DNA from 2 places in the Synechococcus sp. 63AY4M2 genome. Region 1 is predicted to be linked to the other one. Evidence: riboswitches for the same ligand, from Rfam matches in the RefSeq annotation. Region 1 holds a riboswitch; the other holds the start of a gene.
The links. Region 1 has a riboswitch for cobalamin ahead of metE (5-methyltetrahydropteroyltriglutamate--homocysteine S-methyltransferase). Riboswitches for the same ligand answer to the same signal wherever they lie in the genome.
Positions count from the first base shown of each region.

Region 2: it holds a riboswitch for cobalamin, as region 1 does, so the genes downstream of both, SYN63AY4M2_RS02230 (TonB-dependent receptor) here and metE (5-methyltetrahydropteroyltriglutamate--homocysteine S-methyltransferase) in region 1, are expected to answer to the same signal.

Region 1 is NZ_AXUX01000001.1:1,450,951-1,456,012, forward strand. Features, by position in the region: gene moaC (cyclic pyranopterin monophosphate synthase MoaC) at 1-606, shown strand, start outside; gene SYN63AY4M2_RS06405 (MoaD/ThiS family protein) at 581-844, shown strand; gene SYN63AY4M2_RS06410 (molybdenum cofactor biosynthesis protein MoaE) at 845-1,330, shown strand; tRNA gene SYN63AY4M2_RS06415 (tRNA-Arg) at 1,364-1,438, shown strand; cobalamin riboswitch at 1,453-1,658, shown strand; gene metE (5-methyltetrahydropteroyltriglutamate--homocysteine S-methyltransferase) at 2,064-4,307, shown strand; gene SYN63AY4M2_RS06425 (methyltransferase domain-containing protein) at 4,522-5,062, shown strand, end outside.
Region 2 is NZ_AXUX01000001.1:480,418-485,479, reverse strand. Features, by position in the region: gene SYN63AY4M2_RS02240 ((2Fe-2S) ferredoxin domain-containing protein) at 1-27, opposite strand, end outside; gene SYN63AY4M2_RS02235 (DUF1636 domain-containing protein) at 37-453, opposite strand; gene SYN63AY4M2_RS02230 (TonB-dependent receptor) at 551-2,494, opposite strand; cobalamin riboswitch at 2,534-2,675, opposite strand; gene SYN63AY4M2_RS02225 (DUF1565 domain-containing protein) at 2,767-4,557, opposite strand; gene SYN63AY4M2_RS02220 (pentapeptide repeat-containing protein) at 4,721-5,062, shown strand, end outside.

The sequences.
Region 1 (5,062 bases):
CTCTATGGCTTGGTGCTCACAGGGGGACGTAGCAAGCGCATGGGTCGCGATAAAGCGCTGCTGAACCCTTTTGGCAAACCCCACGCCGCCTATCTCTATGAACTGCTGCAGCCCTACTGCCAGCAGGTTTACTTGTCAGCGCGTGCCGGTCAGTGGTCGGGCACAGCTCTAGAGCTCTTGCCCACACTACCAGATCTAGTAGAAAGCGTTGGCCCGATCAGTGGCCTATTGACTGCCTTGAATACTCATCCTGAAGCTAACTGGTTGGTTGTTGCCTGTGATCTACTGAACCTTCGGTCAGAAACAATCCAAAAGCTGCTGGATCACTACCAAGCCGAAACAATCGCAACTTGCTATGTTAACCCCGAGCGCGGCTTCCCGGAAGCTCTTTGCGCCATCTATACTCCTCAAGCTGCAGCGGTACTAGAAAGGGCTTACGCGGAAGGGGTGTACTGCCCTGTGGAAATCCTCAGCAGGCAGCCCTGCACCCTAGTTACCCCCAACCATGAGGTCGAGCTCATGAACGTCAATACCGCCGAGGAGTATGCCACTTTCCAATCCGTTTGGGGTAGTTGCAGCCATGGTAACTCAATCTGTCCTAAGTAAGACCGTAACAATTCAATATGTAGCAGTGCTGCGGGAACAGGCTCAGCGGAGCAGCGAAGTGCTGCAAACCAGTGCAGCAAACTACCTAGAGCTCTATCAGCAGCTGCAAGCAAAGTATGGATTTTCGCTAGCAGCGGAGGACGTTAAGGTTGCTGTCAATCATGAGTTCTGTGACTTGACTAGGCCGATAGATGAAGGTGCCTTGGTAGTTTTCATTCCACCAGTTTGTGGGGGCTAAATGCTGCGTTTTCTAATTGTGGATAGCACCATCCAGCCAGCTGAACTCAGTCGTTTGCTCGTCAATAACACAGCGGGTGCCTTAGTAACCTTCGAGGGCTGGGTACGCAACCACAGCCAGGGCAAACCTGTTCTCAGCTTGGAGTACGAAGTCTACGAGATCCTTGCCCAGAAGGAGGGCGAGAAGATCCTCCGAGAAGCCCACGCCAAGTTTGGCCTCTGCGGTGCTGTTGCCTGTCACCGCCAGGGTCATCTTGCAATTGGTGATATTGCGGTTTGGGTTGGTGCTACAGCTGAACATCGCGGCGCCGCTTTTGCTGGAGCACGTTACATCATTGATGCAATCAAGGAGCGCTTGCCCATTTGGAAAAAAGAGTACTACTGGGGTGAGCCGCCGCGTTGGGTTTTGTGTCAGAAAGCAAAGCCTTTGTTCCAGCAATTCCATAAGAACGCTATTGCTCGGCAGCCTTGCGGCGATACCCCCTAGCCTCTCTGCTAGTATCAGTGAGGTACCTGACCTGGGGCTGTAGCTCAGCCTGGATAGAGCAAGCGCCTCCTAAGCGCTAGGTCGGCGGTTCAAATCCGCCCAGTCCCGCTAAAACCAGTGATAGGATAAAGTCTACTGTCGGTTCTGACGGGGATCAGCCGTCAGAGGCAACGGGGAAAGTGCAGTGAGAATCTGCCGCTGTCCCGCAGCTGTGAGCCGGTTTTGGACTTGGGATCCCTAGTTCGTTGTTGCAAGAGGCCTTGAAACGCAAGCCAGCCCCTCCAAAACTGAGCAAGTCAGAATGCCCGCCGGCGGTTTTTCCACAGTTCACCATATCTGCGAGGTACAGATATGCTCCCCATTTTGACGTTAGCCCGTTCCCGTCTCGAAGTTTTTTCATCGGCCTGCTTACGGATTTTCGACGCTCTCGGATCGTAGGCACTCAGTCAAAAGCGCGGACAAGAGAGCTGAGCAGATAGCTCAGGGGCAGCTAGGAGGACGGTTGCTCGCTTTGGTTGCACAAAAGAGTCCTCTGGGCATCCCCCTGTGCAGAGTGGGCAAGCCGCCAGGGTGAAGGAACGCCTTGACAGCTCCGGCAGGTTTCCTGGCCTAGGGAAAACCTTCTGCCGGGATGCCACCGATAGGCATGTCGGCGGCCATCTCTTGCTGCCTAGGTTGGATGACAACTGGCGGCAACCTCAATTACCGAATTCGATTCAGGACAAGGTACCTTATGGCCATTGAAACTCAAACCCTAGGCTATGCCCGCATGGGCAAGCGCCGCGAGCTGAAGAAAGCCCTGGAGGCCTTTTGGGGCGGCACCCTGGAGGCGGAAGCCTTGTTGGCGACGCTGCAGGATCTGGAGAGTCAGGCCTGGCGAACCCAGCGACAGGCCAACCTCGACCACATTGCCGTAGGAGATCAAACCCTCTACGACCACGTTTTGGACTGGGCCACCTGGCTGGGGCTGATTCCCTCCCGGTTTCAGAGCTTATCAGGCCTGGAGCGCTACTTTGCCATGGCGCGGGGGCAGGAGGGGCTGCCGGCCTTGGAAATGACCAAGTGGTTTGACACCAACTACCACTACCTGGTGCCGGAAATTGAGGCCGACGCGATCCCTCAGGCCCATTTCGACGACTTCCTGGCCACGGTGCGACGGGCGCAAGGGATCCTAGGAAACCGCACCAGCCCCGTCCTCCTCAGTCCGGTTACCCTTCTTGCTCTAAGCCAGCGCTCTGGCGAGTTGCGGGGGGATCTGGAGAAGCTGCTTCCTCTCTACAGAGAACTCTTGCAGGAGCTGCAGCGCCTGGGGATCCGGGAAGTGCAAGTCCATGAGCCCATCTTGGTGACCAGCGAAGGCAAAAGTCTTCAGGAAGCGGTGGAGCAGACCTACCGCTGGCTTGCAAGCGTGGGGATCCCTCTCCACCTGGTTACCTACTTTGACGACTTGGGGGAGACTTACCCCTGGGCGGTGGAGCTTCCGGTAGCTGGCCTCAGCCTCGACTTCACCCGCGGCCACAACCTGGAACTGGTCAGAGCCCACGGCTTCCCCGCCGACAAGATCCTGGGGGCGGGGGTAGTGGACGGGCGCAACATCTGGCAGATCCAGCCCAAAGCCGTTCTGGCCACTCTGCAAGAGCTGCAAGCCCTAGCCCCCAACCTGCGGGTGCAGCCTTCTTGCTCGCTCCAATTTGTGCCCCACGACGCTGCTCTGGAAACCCACCTGCCAGAGCCTTTGCGCAATGTTCTCAGCTTTGCCGAGCAGAAGCTGGCCGAGGTGGTTCTGCTGGCCCGCACCCTCAACGGCGAAGACACCGCCGCCCAGCAGCAGGAGCTGGAGCAGCAGTGGCAGGCCTTCCAGGACTTCAATCCCCCCAACTCTACAGTGCGCCAGGCCTTGGCTAACCTGACGGCGCAGGACTTCCAGCGCTCCCTTCCCTACGAGCAGCGTATAGGCCGGCAGGTCAAGCTGCCACCGCTGCCGACCACCACCATCGGCTCTTTTCCCCAAACCCCCGAAGTCCGGCAGTGGCGGGTCAAGTACAAAAAGGGCGAGATCTCCCAGGCCGAATACGAAGCTGCCATCGACGCCGAAATTGCCAAGTGCATCCGCATCCAAGAAGAAATTGGCCTGGATGTGCTGGTGCATGGTGAGTTCGAGCGCACCGACATGGTGGAATACTTCGCCCAACAACTGCAGGGCTTTGCCTTTACCGAGCACGGCTGGGTGCAGAGCTATGGCAGCCGCTGCGTGCGTCCCCCCATTCTCTACGGCGACGTGTCTCGCCCTCGCCCCATGACGGTGCGGGAGTTCAAGGTGGCCCAATCTCTGACTCAAAAGCCGGTCAAGGGGATGCTGACAGGGCCGGTAACCATGCTCAACTGGTCCTTCCCCCGCGTTGACGTTTCCCGTCGCGAGCAGGCCCTGCAAATTGCCCTGGCCCTGCGGGCAGAGGTGGCCGACTTGGAAGCTGCCGGAGCCGCGATGGTGCAGGTGGACGAGCCAGCGCTGCGAGAGGGGCTGCCCTTGAAAAAAGAGCGCTGGCCAGAATACTTAAGTTGGGCGGTGGAGGCCTTCCGCCTGACTACCGCTGGCGCCAAGCCCGAAACCCAGATCCACACCCACATGTGCTACTCGGAGTTCGGGGACATCATCGAGCACATCGAGCGTCTGGATGCCGACGTCCTCTCCATCGAAAACAGCCGCAGCAGCAACAAAACCTTGCTGCAGATTGCCCAAGCCGGCTATCGCCACCAGGTAGGCAACGGCGTTTACGACGTTCACAGCCCGGCGGTGCCCGACACCGAGCAGATTCTCCGGCAACTGCGCCTGGGAGTGGCCCACTTGCCGCTAGAGCAAACCTGGGTCAACCCCGACTGCGGCCTAAAAACCCGCCGCTGGGAGGAAGTGATCCCTGCCCTGAAAAACATGGTGGCAGCCACTCAGCGTCTAAGGGAGGAGCTCCAGGCCACCTAGCCCCCGGCAAGGTTGCTCAGGCCAGCGTCTCCTCCGCGGGCAACCGTGCGGCTACGACACTCCTAGGCCGCCTTGCAGCTGGCAAATAGGGCAAGATGAGAGTGGGGCTTTGCTCCGCTGGATCAACGGAGGCCAGAAGGGATCCCCGCTGTGTCTGTTGCCACCGCAGCAACAATCATCAATTGCCACCTCTAGCCATCTCAAGGTAGTTCTAATGAATCCAACACTCTGGGTTTTTTGGGGCCTAGTCCTGCTCCTAGCTATAGGATTGGGAGCCTACCTGTTGACCGCCCGCAAGTACCGCTCTCCTGAATCGGTAGCCCGCGCCTACGACGAATGGACGCGAGACGGGATCCTGGAGTTCTACTGGGGCGAGCATATTCACCTGGGCCACTACGGATCCCCGCCGCGGCGGAAGAACTTCATCCAGGCCAAGCACGACTTTGTCCACGAGATGGTGCGCTGGGGCGGGCTGGATCGGCTGCCGCCGGGGACGACGGTGTTGGATGTGGGCTGCGGCATTGGCGGTAGTTGTCGCATCTTGGCCCGCGACTATGGCTTTGTGGTGACCGGCATCACCATCAGCCCGCAGCAGGTGCAGCGGGCCCAGGAGCTCACCCCCCCCGATCTGCCCGTCCGGTTTCAGGTGGCCGACGCCCTCAACCTGCCCTTCCCCGACGCCAGCTTTGATGTGGTCTGGTCCATCGAGGCGGGGCCCCACATGCCGGACAAGGCTCGCTACGCCAGCGAGATGC
Region 2 (5,062 bases), 970 kb from region 1:
CGTGATCCAGGGACTGAAAGCGGCCATAGGTTGCTCCTATTGGATTGGCGGAATGCGGGCAATCACCCCCTTTTTGATGGGGCGCTCTGCCCAGGGCAGGATCCCATCGGGCTTTGTCAAATACAGCTCCGCCGTTTGTAAGATTGGCTCTACATCTTTTGGATCGAGATCGCCAAAGACATAGGTCATCTTCCCCGGGGCTGCTAGGGCAATCACGCAGGCATGGCTGCAGCCGCTCATACAGGCAACTGGCTTCAGGTGCAATTGGGAATTGAGCACTTGCGATTGCAAGGCGGCCAGGAGCATTTCTCCTTTGCTAGTCCCTTCTTTTTGGCCGTTCACCCAGCGAGATCCGCAGGTGGTGCAGATCCAGAGGTAATGTTCGGCCTCAGCTTGAGCCGAAGTTGTCGATGGAGAAAAGTTAGGAGATAGAGAGTTGGTTGAGATCGCCATAAGTTGCATCCAAACTAAACCGTAAAGCAGACAATCAACTTGGAAAGTTCTCGCTAAAAGTGGTCAGCCGGAGAGTTAAAAACAGCCTGGGATATCGCTAAAATTGCCCCCGCAAGTTCACCCTCAGCGTGCGGCCAACTCCGGGATAGCCGGGGAAAACTTCATACTGCTCATCCAGCAGGTTGTCGATCCCCAACTCTAGGCTCAGGGCCTCAGCCAACGGGATCCCGCCGCGCAGAGCCACGGTGGTGTAGCCTGGCAGGGATTCCGTATTGGCATTGTTGGTAAAAAAGCTCCCAATGTGATGGACCAAAATCGAGCCGTACCAGCCCTGCTCGTGGCGGTAGCTTAGGCCTAGATTGAAGCTATCGGCTCCTACAAAGGCTAGCTCTTTGCCAACTGTGGCCGGGTTAAGGGCAGCGCGGATGATGGGATCATTGAGGGTATAGTTGGCAAAAAGCGTCCAGTTTTCCCCCAAACGCAAATCTAAAGCCGCTTCCAGGCCGGTATATTCGACCAGCCCGATATTTTCATAGGTTCCCCGGCGCGGCCCAAGGCTGACAAAGGTGATGCCATCGCGGATGCGGTTGTGGGCAAAAGTTAAGCGCAGCAGGCCAAAATCTCCCAAGGTTTGATCCAGGCCGATGTCCAAGCTCTCCCCTCGCTCTGGGCGGAGATTGGGGTTGCCATCCACTTCAAAAAAGCCGCGCAGCCGAAAGAACAATTCCGAGATCAAGGGAGTGCGAAAGCTGCCGGCGTAGCTGGCCCTCAAGGTAGTTCCCTCGGCAACTGCCCACCGGATCCCCACAGCCGGCGAGGTGGCCGAGCCGTTGGCCAAACTGCTGAAGTCCTGACGGATGCCCAGGTCGAGGTGGAACTGGGGATCCGGGCTGTAGTCCAGGCGGGCAAACAGGGCCCCCTGGTTAACCGTATCGTCGTAGTTGATATTGGCAGAACCCCTGGCAAAAGAAAAAGTCGTATTGCGGGCTGAGATAGAGCGATAATCTGCCCCCAAAACTCCCTCTAGGTTTTCGCCGGCCTGCCAAGCATATTGAAGCTGGGATCCCCAGCCATTGCGCAAGATGACGTCGCGGGATCCCTGGCTTTGCGGAGCGCTGAAGCGGTAGTTGAGATCGTCCAAAAAGACTCTTGCCTGCAGGGATCCTGTTTCCTGAGTCCACAGCCAACTGAGATCCAGCAGCAGATCGTTGGTGTTTTGCTCTGCGTCGGGAGAGGGAAACTCTACACTACCGGGCACGCGAAAGGCTTTGTTGAGGTAGAGGGCGTTGGCTGTTAGGACTTGATCTTCGGCCAGTTGCCAGGTGAGCTTGGCCTGCAAGTTGTGGTACTCCACCGCCGAGTTTTCCCGCCTGCCTGACTTGCCCAGCCGCTCAATGGCAAAGGGAAAGTCGTTGTTACTTTGCAGACGGCGATAGCTGAGCACCCAGCCCAGATCCTGGGCTTGGCCGCGACTTTGGATCCCTTGCTCATTGAGACCGTAGCTGCCGACCGCCGCTTCCAGCACCGTCTCCGTTTCTGGCTGCGGCTCCACCGTGACGATGTTGATCACGCCGCCAACGGCGTCTGAGCCGTACAGGGTAGAGCCGCCGCCGGGGGAGACTTCAATTCGCTCGACGACATCGGTGGTGATTTGCGAGAGGTCAAACCCCCCGAAAAAACCCAGATCGTTGAGAGGGCGGCCATCCAAGAGCACCAATACCTGCGCCGTTCGCGCCCCTCGCATGAATTGAGAGCTAAGAGCTCCCAACTGAGTTCCCGCTGTGCCATTGCTGAGGATCCCGGGCAAGTAGCGCAGGGCTTCCTGCACCGTCCTTGCCCCTTGCTGGCGCATCTGCTGGCGGGTGATGACATAGACTGGGCGGGAAGACTCTCGCAGCAGGCCGGGACGGCGAAACGGGGTGGTGACGGGTTGATTCAAAATCTCGGCGCTGAGGCCGGTATCCAAGATTGCCTGCCCCCAGGCCGGGATCCCCAAACTCAAGATCCCCAGCCCAAGGCTGAGACATACAGTTACTTTCATCCGGTTGCTCCTGCTTCCGTGCGACGCGGAAGGGCTAAGCTTTGAGCCAAAGCCGCAGGCGGGCATCCTGACTGAGGGCCTCAGCCCATCACAGTTGCGGCACAGCGCCGGATTTGCACCGGACTTTCCCCATTGCTTGCCCTGGCTGATCCCCAGGACAACCTGACGGCACGGCTTTCCTCCCCATTGCTCTGGAAAAAGCCGTGCTAGGCATCATACATTCCCTGCTGGGGAGTTCCTATCCTGCCGGGGGGGATCCCTGGGCAGTGAGGTCAACGGAAGATCATCTCCGCCACCGCGTCAAAGCCGGCGTCCAACAGCCGATCCAAGACTGACTGGGCCTGGCTGCGGCTGTCGTAGAGGCCGGCCTGCAGCACCCTCCTGCCGTTGAACACGGTCTCCACCGCTTCGGGGACGAGCTGCCGCAGCCGCTGCAAATCGTCGCTGCCCTTGGGGGTCACCAGCACACGAAAGCGGGTGGCCGACTCTGCTGGGGCTACCGCCGGTTCTGGAGCCGCGGCAACGGGAACAGGGGGGGTTGTTGGGCTGCTGCCCGCTTGTCGGCGAGCCGGGGGTGGCAGGAGGGTAGTAATATCCGTGAGAGGAGCCACAGATTGCTGGCGGACGGGAGTGGCAGGAGCAGGCTCAACCGGTTGGGCAGGCGTGGTGGAGCCATCGGGGGTGAAGGGGACGGCAACAAACTCCTGGGGTTGAGCGCCTGCCGGCTGAGGGGGGGCACTGGGCAAAATGCGCCCTCCCGATCCCGCTGCAGGAGGGGGAACGGGGGCAGTCGATTGGGGCACCGTCACCACCGGCAAGGTGGGAGAGGCCGCCGCCGGCTGGGGATCCCTGCTGGGAGCCGGAGGCTCGGCCTGCGGAGGTGTGGGCAGCGTCAAGCCGCCTGCCGCAATGGGTGGCGGGGCGTTGCTGGGCAGCGCAGCCACCGTGGTCTGGCCGGCCAGATCCAGCTCCCCTTTGGTTTTGCCGGCCAGTTGGTTGCCATTGGCGTTGAGGCGCAGGCCGCGGGTGGCGTTGTGGATGTCGTACTGGCCGTTCCCCTCAAAGATGTTGTTGCCGGGATCCGAAGCCGTGCCCAAATCTGGCTGGGCGGTGGTGATAGCTGTCAGGCCAGTCTCCAGGTTGCGGGCAATGAGATTGTTGCGCAGGATGGGACGGGCGCTGCCGCCGACCACAATGCCGGTGCGGTTTTGCAGGATGCGGTTGTTGCGCACAATCGGCGCCGAGCGCTGGTCGATGGTGAGGCCAAAGCCGGTCTCTTGGAAGAGGTTGTTGACAATGGTGGGCTGGGAGGTGCCCAAGACGGAGATGCCGTTGGCCCCGTTTTTGTAGAAGCGGTTGCCTTCTATCCAGGGGTTGGAGGCGCCGGCGATGAAAATGCCGTCGTGGATGCTGCCCACAAAGCTGTTGTTGAGAATGCGCGGGGAAGCCGATTCTACCCAGAGGGCGTAGCCGCGCCGACCCTGGTTGCGCAGGGTAACCCCCCGCACCTCTGAGCCGGTCTCTGCCAGCAGGGCAACGTTTTGCCGGGCCAAGGTCGGGCTCATGTAGGTGCCGCCGCCATCGATCAGGTAGCCCTCTCCCAAGGTGGACTCGTCCCCGCGCAAGATAAGGCCGGCCTTGAGGCGGATGGGGAAGACTTCGCCGCTTTCTGCGCTGTACACCCCCGGCAGAAGCTGGATGATGCTGCCGGCTGGCGCCCGGCTGATGGCATGGGTGATGGTCTTGAAGGGGTTGTTGCGGGATCCATCCCCTTGGGTATCGCTGCCATTGGCGGCATCCACAAAAATGGCGGGGCGGTCGTCCGGCAGCGGCGGCGCTTGGGGCAGGGCCTGCTTCTCCAAAAGGCCGGTGTCCAGGGAAGTTTGCGCCCAACTGGGATCCCTTCCTGCCGCCAGCAGTAAGCTGGTGCTCAACAGCAAAGAGGTGGCCAGTCGCGTCAGCGTCGCGGAGCCGTGACGCTGCAACCGCAAGTCAGGCAGGACTGCTGTAAATTGGTGTTCGCCGGATTTCTGCAGACGGATGAACGATAAGGAAGAGATCATAGGAGTCATCCCCACACCAGGCTGGGCCAGAGAAGGAAGGAGGGTCGAGGCTATCCTACCAAACCTGACAGGCAGGATCCTGCCCTCTTCCCCAACTCCAAATACGGACTGATGCAGGCTTCTTTTTGTAGATCCAACGCTACCCCTAGAGTATACCCTTGCCATGACCGACGAAGCCCTTGCCCGCGAAGGCTCCTCCCAAGAGTTGCCGCTGGCTTCCCTCTCGTCTGGGCGCCCCCTGCTCAACCTGCTGTTGTTGGGGATCCCAGCCCTGCTGCTGCTGCTGGGCCAGTGGGCAGGGCAGCCGGCCCTGGGCTGGGGGGCGGTGCTGGCTTGGCTGGGCCTGGCCGGCTGGTGGGGGCAGCCGCTCTGGGTGCAGATCGGGCGCGACCTCTGGCAGTGGCTGACCACCTGGCCCAGCCTGGGGTGGGCGGCAGCAGCTCTCGGCTTGGCGGTGATGGGAGGATTGGTCTGGAGTGGAGCCTTCTCGGCCCTGGGATCCCTG